DNA from 2 places in the Vibrio sp. R12-SW3-ISO1 genome. Region 2 is predicted to be linked to the other one. Evidence: riboswitches for the same ligand, from Rfam matches in the RefSeq annotation. Region 2 holds a riboswitch; the other holds the start of a gene.
The links. Region 2 has a riboswitch for thiamine pyrophosphate ahead of thiD (bifunctional hydroxymethylpyrimidine kinase/phosphomethylpyrimidine kinase). Riboswitches for the same ligand answer to the same signal wherever they lie in the genome.
Positions count from the first base shown of each region.

Region 1: linked by a shared signal. The riboswitch ahead of thiB (thiamine ABC transporter substrate binding subunit) and the one ahead of thiD (bifunctional hydroxymethylpyrimidine kinase/phosphomethylpyrimidine kinase) in region 2 are both predicted to bind thiamine pyrophosphate.

Region 1 is NZ_JCBDGK010000011.1:28,052-32,252, forward strand. It holds gene mpl (UDP-N-acetylmuramate:L-alanyl-gamma-D-glutamyl-meso-diaminopimelate ligase) at 220-1,572, shown strand; gene AC6R0R_RS03045 (flavin prenyltransferase UbiX) at 1,588-2,211, shown strand; TPP riboswitch at 2,275-2,388, shown strand; gene thiB (thiamine ABC transporter substrate binding subunit) at 2,465-3,442, shown strand; gene thiP (thiamine/thiamine pyrophosphate ABC transporter permease ThiP) at 3,455-4,201, shown strand, end outside.
Region 2 is NZ_JCBDGK010000048.1:36,713-40,913, forward strand. It holds gene AC6R0R_RS15310 (PstS family phosphate ABC transporter substrate-binding protein) at 53-1,003, shown strand; gene thiD (bifunctional hydroxymethylpyrimidine kinase/phosphomethylpyrimidine kinase) at 1,037-1,873, opposite strand; TPP riboswitch at 1,965-2,122, opposite strand; gene AC6R0R_RS15320 (LysR family transcriptional regulator) at 2,279-3,166, shown strand; gene AC6R0R_RS15325 (hypothetical protein) at 3,277-3,429, opposite strand; gene AC6R0R_RS15330 (PhoX family protein) at 3,824-4,201, opposite strand, start outside.

The DNA.
Region 1 (4,201 bases), on a different contig from region 2:
TTGAGCAATTGTAAAACCATGATCTTATTATTGGTAACGAACTAACTGTCTAACCTCTCAATTTTTTTGGTAATTATTCAAATATTTTCACGGTTTTTCATCTTGAACAAACTTTGCTCGATTGTGCCAAGATTTCACATCCCAAGGACAAAGAGGTTCGCTTTTCAAGCCATTATCGCCATAATGAGCACTTCAAATTAGCCTTTTCAGGATCACTCTATGCATATTCATATCTTGGGAATTTGTGGCACCTTTATGGGAGGAGCGGCAATTTTAGCGCGTCAATTGGGGCACAAAGTCACCGGCAGTGACGCCAATGTGTACCCGCCCATGAGCACGCTACTTGAATCGCAAGGTATTGAAATTATAGAAGGGTTTGATCCGGCGCAGTTAAATCCGGCGCCCGATTTGGTGGTGATCGGTAATGCGATGAGCCGTGGTAACCCGTGTGTCGAGCATGTGCTTGATAGCAACCTGCGTTACACCTCCGGCCCGCAGTGGCTGCAAGAGTTTCTGCTGCATGACCGATGGGTACTGGCGGTCGCGGGAACGCACGGCAAAACCACCACATCGAGTATGCTCGCTTGGATTCTGGAAGATTGCGGTTATGACCCCGGTTTTCTCGTGGGGGGCGTGCTTGGCAACTTTGGTTTGTCGGCAAGATTGGGCAACAGCCCGTTTTTCATAGTTGAAGCTGATGAATACGACAGCGCTTTTTTCGACAAGCGTTCTAAGTTCGTTCATTACCATCCACGTACCTTGGTCATGAATAACCTTGAGTTCGATCATGCAGACATCTTCGATGATCTGGAAGCGATTAAGCGCCAATTCCACCATTTGGTGAGAACCGTACCGGGCAATGGGCGTCTGTTTACTCCTCAATCGGACCAGGCGCTGCAAGACGTTATTGCCCGTGGCTGCTGGAGCGAACAAGAGTACACAGGGTGTGAATCTGGCTGGCAAGCGCAAAAACAGGCCCAAGATGGCAGTGTCTTTGATGTCTTATTGGCGGGAGAAATAGTGGGTCGAGTGACGTGGGATTTAGTCGGCGATCACAACGTCAGCAATGCGTTGATGGCCATCGCGGCGGCGCGTCATGTGGGGGTCACTCCGGATCACGCTTGTGAGGCGTTAGGGCGCTTTATTAATACCAAACGCCGCTTGGAGTTAAAAGGGCAGGTCAATGAGATCACTGTGTATGACGACTTTGCTCATCATCCAACGGCGATTGAACTGACATTGGGCGGCTTACGTAATAAGGTGGGTCAATCCCGAATCCTTGCGGTGTTGGAGCCGCGCAGTGCAACCATGAAACGCGGGGTGCACAAAGAAACGCTTGCGGCCTCATTGCAGGCGGCCGATGAAGTGTTCCTCTTTCAGCCTGAGTCAATTACTTGGTCGGTGAGTGAGATTGCCGAGCAGTGCGCGCAACCCGCTTATGTCTCTGACGACATCGACGACTTGGTGCGCAGCATCGCTCGGCATGCTCGCCCCGGCGATCAGATTCTGGTGATGAGTAACGGCGGGTTTGGCGGAATTCACGACAAACTGTTAGCGCAACTAGCCCAATAATAAGAGATACGCACAATGGCTGAAAAATCCATCACCCTCGCTTTTACCGGAGCCTCAGGCGCGCCTTATGGGCTGCGTCTGTTGCAGTGCTTGTTGGCCGCGGACTATCAGGTTTATCTACTGGTTTCATCGGCGGCGCGAGTGGTGTTGGCCACCGAGCACGGATTAAAACTGCCTGCCAACCCAGACAGCGCCAAGCAAGCCTTGGTCGCCCATCTCAGCTGCGACCCGGCTAAATTAGTGGTGTGCGGCAAAGAGGACTGGTTCTCGCCCGTGGCCTCTGGCTCAGCGGCGCCCAAGCAGATGGTGGTTTGCCCTTGTTCGGCGGGCAGCGTCGCAGCGATTGCTCATGGTATGTCCGATAATTTGATTGAACGGGCCGCCGATGTGGTGATGAAAGAGCGTGGTCAATTGCTGCTGGTGGTTCGAGAAACGCCTTTCTCAACCTTGCACCTTGAGAACATGCACAAGCTCTCGCAGATGGGCGTCACTATTATGCCGGCCGCGCCCGGTTTTTATCATCAACCCAAATCGATAGACGATCTTATTGATTTTATGGTCGCGCGCATTTTGGATCACCTCGGCATCGAGCAATCCTTGGTGGCGCGCTGGGGCTATGATCAACGTAACGATTCGTGATTGCGCCTTGGCGGGCCGTCACGCAAGTATGGCTATTGTCGGGCAGACCTATTACAATCAAGCCGAACCTCATCGGGGAGCTATTCATTCACTGAATGACGCTGAGATCGAGCTTTGCTCGGGACCCGTAGACCTGAACCAGATAATGCTGGCGTAGGAATTGAGCGAGGACATCAGGCGTCTGTTTGTCCCTCAGACCTGCGTGGCTCAACAAGGAGAGCGAGCAGTGAAATCCACTTTTATCCCTTCATTTATGCCACTTTGTGCCGCCGCGGCACTGACGTCTTTTTCTGCAACCGCAGCCGATACGTTAACCGTTTATACCTATGACTCTTTCGCTGCCGATTGGGGCCCAGGCCCAGTGGTAAAAAAAGCGTTTGAAGCACAGTGCGACTGTACGTTGAATTTTGTAGCTTTGGATGATGGCGTCTCTATCCTCAATCGCTTGAGACTGGAAGGCGACAATAGCAAAGCCGATATTGTGTTGGGGTTAGACAACAACTTGATGGCAGAAGCGCAGCAGACCGGTTTGTTGGCTGAGCATAGCGTCGATACGTCATCCGTCACCTTGCCAGGCGGCTGGTCCAATACGACCTTTGTGCCGTACGACTACGGTTACTTCGCGTTTGTCTACAACAAAGAGACCTTGGCTGAGCCACCGACTAGCCTCAAAGCGCTGGTGGAATCAAATGACGACTTAACAGTCATCTACCAAGACCCGCGTACCTCAACCCCGGGTCAAGGTTTGATGCTGTGGATGAAATCTGTCTATGGCGACGAAGCGCCGCAGGCGTGGAAAGCGTTGGCGAAAAAGACAGTGACGGTCACGAAAGGGTGGTCAGAAGCGTACTCGATGTTCTTAAAAGGCGAGTCTGACATGGTGCTCTCTTACACCACGTCACCTGCGTACCATCTGATTGCCGAAAATGATGCTAAGTTCGCTGCGGCGAATTTCGCGGAAGGTCATTACACTCAAGTAGAAGTGGCGGCCAAAGTCAAAACGAGCGCGAACAGCGAGTTGGCGGATGCCTTTATGCAGTTTATCTTCAGCGATGACTTTCAGTCGGCCATGCCCACAGGGAACTGGATGTACCCAGTCACTGACGTTGCGTTGCCAGAAGGGTATCAAAGCCTGACGAAGCCAAGCCAAGCCTTGAGCTTTAGCGCTGAAGAGGTGGCTACCCACCGCAAAGCGTGGATTCGTGAATGGCAAAACGCGTTGACCTTCTAAGGTTGGGCGTTCGTGCAATCTGTCCCTAAATTAGGCGTATGGGTCGCGATCTTGATCGCGGCCTTTGTCGTTTCTGCGCTGCTGGCATTGCTCAATCAAGCGCCTTCCCTCGATCTGCGTGTCATTTGGCAAGATCCTTATTACCGCCACGTTACCCAATTTAGCTTCTATCAATCCTTCCTCTCAACGCTGCTCAGTGTCGGCTTGGCGATCCCCGTTGCTCATGCTTTGTCGCGGCGGCAGTTTATCGGCAAAGCCTTGGTACTTAAGCTGTTTACGACCACTTTGGTGCTGCCTGTCTTGGTGGGGGTGTTTGGCTTGCTTGCGATTTATGGGCGCAGTGGTTGGCTGGCGATACAGCTTGCGCAGTGGGATCTTTCGTTGCCATTTAATATTTACGGTTTGCATGGGATTTTGCTCGCACACCTCTTTTTTAATCTTCCTTATGCGGCGCGTTTGCTGCTGCAATCACTAGAGTCGATTCCGGCGGAGCAACACAAACTGTGCGCCCACTTAGGCATGGGCCATTGGCAAAAGTTTAAGTGGGTCGAATGGCCGCGGATGAGGCAGCAATTAGCGCCTGTTTGCGGGTTGGTGTTTATGCTCTGCTTTACCAGTTTTGCCACTGTTATGGCATTGGGCGGCGGGCCCAAATCGACCACCATTGAGCTCGCGATTTACCAAGCGATCAAGTTTGATTTTGATTTGCAAGCGGGCGCGTTACTGGCAATTTGGCAAATGCTGCTATGTGGCTTAATG
Region 2 (4,201 bases):
AAGTGCTAGCTCGTATAGTCGCGGTATGTTGATTCTTCCTTTGTGCTCAACCATGACTTTTCGATTGCGTTCGACTGTTCTTGCTTCTGTATGCCTAGCGCTGATGAGTACCACGGCACACGGGAAAGATCTGATCAAAATTGAAGGGTCGAGTACCGTGTACCCGATCACTCAAGCCGTCGCCGATCACTTTATGCGTGCCGAGCGGCACAACACCCAAGTGGTGGTGGGCATCACTGGCACAGGTGGCGGATTTCGTAAGTTTTGCCGAGGCCGCACGGATATTTCTAACGCCTCTCGCCCGATTAAAGAGAAAGAGCGAGCGCTGTGTGAGATCAACCACATCGACTATATTGAGCTCCCCGTCGCACTCGATGCGATAACCGTGGTGGTGAACAAAGAAAACCAGTGGATCGATGCGCTCTCTCTTGATGAACTGAAAACACTCTGGGAAAGCACCGCTGAACGCACGATAACTCACTGGCAGCAAGTCAATCCGCACTTCCCTGATCGCCCCATCGTCCTGCACGGCCCTGGATCAGACTCAGGCACTTATGACTATTTTGTTGAGGTGGTGCTGGATGGCAAAGCGAGTCGACAAGACTACACCGCAAATGAAGACGATGAAGCCTTAGTCGCCGAAGTGGCCGCCGATCCCAACGCCATGGCGTTTATCGGCTTTGCTTACTATTTGCAAAATCAAGACAAGTTGAAAGCGATCGCCATCTCTCCCTCTGGCTTCAACGCGGTCAAACCCAGTGTCGAGAACGTGATTATGGGACGATACACCGCACTTTCCCGTCCTCTGTTTATTTACGTGAACAAACAGGCGCTAGAGAAGCGGCCATCACTGAAACGCTTTGTCGATAGTTATATCGACAGAGACAACATCAACAAAGTTGTCTCCCACTCTGGCTATATTCCTCTCTCTAATGATCGCTATGACGCGGCGCGTTTTATTCTCAACTCTAGCCGCTCTGGCTCGGTCTCGATGCCCAAATAAGGGCCCTTATGTTGTGACTGCACACCATCGCGATTAACGTACATTTTGGTGACCAGAGAAAAAGTGGTGCACAGGCCCATGTCCTTGACCAATAGAGAGTTCATCGGCATGCGCGATGGCTTGTGAGATGTATTGCTTGGCCAAATGGACCGCTTTGTGCAGCCGATACCCTTGGGCAAGATAGGACGCAATGGCCGATGACAACGTGCAACCCGTGCCATGAGTATTATGAGTGGTGACTCGTTTAGCGCGAATCAATTCACTGCCACTCCTTTCAATCAGCAGATCGTTGCTGCTTTCGCCCTCTAAATGCCCCCCTTTAAGAAGCACTGTTTTGGCGCCCAAGGCGCGCAGGGCGTCAATCATCGCTCCCATCTCCTCTTCCGATGTCGGCGTTGCTCGCCCAGTCAGCGCAGCCGCCTCGGGTAAGTTTGGTGTGATCATATCGGCAAGCGGTAGCAACTCTTTCTTAAGCGCACCCACCGCACTCGCGTGCAGTAAGCTGTCACCACTGGTGGCCACCATCACCGGGTCCACCACTAGAAACTTGGGCTGATACGCCGACAAACTTTGTGCCACGACACGGATGATTTCAGCGTCAGCCAGCATGCCAACCTTCACCGCCACGACATTGAGATCGCTCAATACCGCATCGAGCTGCGCTTGAACATGGTCGATAGGGATAGGATGAATGGCGTGAACGCCACAGGTATTTTGCGCGGTAATTGCCGTAATAACGGAGCAGGCGTAACTGCCTGTTGCACTGATCGCTTTGATGTCGGCTTGGATGCCCGCGCCGCCGCCACTGTCGGAGCCAGCGATGGTTAGGACAATCGGAGTTTGAGGGTCATAAAATGCGGTTTGGTTCATCGGTGTTCCTCACGCACGCATCAGGAACTGTGTGCAGAGCGCGTTGGCCAAGCACAACACATAACGGGCGAGATTGTGGCGACCCCACGACACCGCGTTATGAATAGTTCCCTACGTCAGTGCTAACTGAATCAGGTTCAACGGGTCTCGCGATGCGATCTCAGCCCTCCTTCTATGCTTCTACGACAGGCTCGTTAATCAAGCTATCGTTATGATTCGAGCAGAAGGAACGCTCCCCGACTATGTCGCCAACCTTAACCCTGTGGTAGCGCAGATGCAACCTATTCAGATCACTTAAATAACCCGAGTGAATCGAGGAGTGGGCGATACGAACGCGACGTTTGGCACACAGAACATTATCGTTTACTCTTAATTTTATAAATTTTCGTTATTGATTTGACGGTTATGCTCAATCCACTCTGGCTCAAAACGTTTCAAACCTTGGTCGAGACCGGCCACTTTACTCATACCGCAGAAAAGCTGTTCATGACTCAGCCCGGTGTCAGCCAGCACATCAAAAAGCTCGAACAGGCTTGCGGCTACCCACTGATTGCGCGTCACAACAAGAGCTTTGAAGTAACGGAACAAGGCAGACAGGTCTATCAGTACGCAAAGCAGCGCGCCAAACAAGAAACAGACCTGATTGCTTCGTTATCTCAGGATGACGCGCATCGAGGTGAGGTGTCGGTCTCTTGCTCTGGCGCGTTGGCGCAGCTTATCTACCCGCATCTGCTCGATTTACAGTGTGAATTTGCACAACTGGTCGTCAAGCTGGAAGTCGCCCCCAACCGCAAGATCATCGACGATTTGGCTGAGGGACGCGCCGATTTGGGCCTTGTCACCCACATTCCGCTCGACCCGAGAATCGAAGCGCAGGAGATAGGTCAAGAAACCATGTGTTTGATTGTGCCGGCAAACGTCGACGAGCCTATCACCCCTGAACTTCTCCTTGAGATCGGTTTAATTCGCCACCCCGACGCGGAGCACTATCTCTCGCTCTACTTTTCGCAGTGTGGCGACAAAGCGCTGGCAGGGATTGATATTCGCGCCCTGCGCACCTCGGGCTACATCAACCAACTCAGTCAAATTCTTCTGCCAGTCGCCAAAGGGCTCGGTTTTACGGTGCTGCCACACAGCGCATTCAGCTCTTTCACTTTGCGCGATCAACTTGCTGTGCATCAGCCAAAGAAAGCTGTCGTCGAGACCCTGTATTTGGTGAGCAAGAAACAAAGAGCGTGGCCAGCCCGTTTTCATACGGTGGTGGATAAGTTGACGGACGTGATCTCGCTATAACGCAACGCACTGCCATAGCCAAAATTTTCGATAGGCTTGAAACGCAAAATGGAGCCCAAGGCTCCATTTTTGCTGCTGCTTCAACGCTCATTATCGTCGTTTATTTGAGGTCATGCCTCTAAGACGTCTTCGCCAGCGAGTTCAGATATAATCAGTAGATCGGACTCATCCAGTTTAAGCCCCAGCATAGGGAGACCATGCTGAGCACTCCAACAACATAAGAAGACCACACAACCTAATGCTACCCAAAGTAGTGATACCATAGCCTAACCTCCTCCTCAGTTATCATCACCGTACTTGATAACCTAAAGGTGCCACTTCTCTCATCAGAAGGCGCTCAGATAGACTTTATTCTTTTTACGTTGGGGCGTCTGCGCCAATAGAAATGGGTTAGATTCGCCGGGTCAATCGCTCAATGTCGTATTGTTATCTGGAGTTTATTCGGATTAGAACACCTTAAGGTTATGCTGAGTACTCTTTCAATATAGGGATTGCGATTGTGAAGCGCAACACTCTTTGCGGTGAACACACGAAACCTTGACGTTTTTTATGCGAGCGATCGCATAAATATGCCAATGTGGATATCGGCAATAAAAAATGGGCGCTCGTGGCGCCCATCTTGATGCGAATGATTGTTGATGCAAACAGTGAGACAGCTTAAGCGCCAATAACGCCGCCATCTTCACGGGTAATGGCAACGATGGTGGAGCGAGGCTTGCTGTCACCACCACCTGGATAGTGAGAAGGCGCACCTTTCTCGCCCGGATGCTGAACCCCCACAAACATGGTTTTGTAGTCGGCGGAGAAGGTCAGCCCCGTGATTTCACAGGCAATTGGCCCCGTCAAGAAACGTCGCACTTCACCAGTATTAGGATCGCCGCACAACATTTGGTTGTTCCCTTGACCTGCAAAATCGCCCTGATTTGAGTAGTTTCCGTCCGTTTGAATCCACAAACGACCAGCTTTATCAAAACCGATACCATCCGGACTATTAAACATGTTGTCGGCGTTGATGTTGTCACTGCCCGCGTAGAG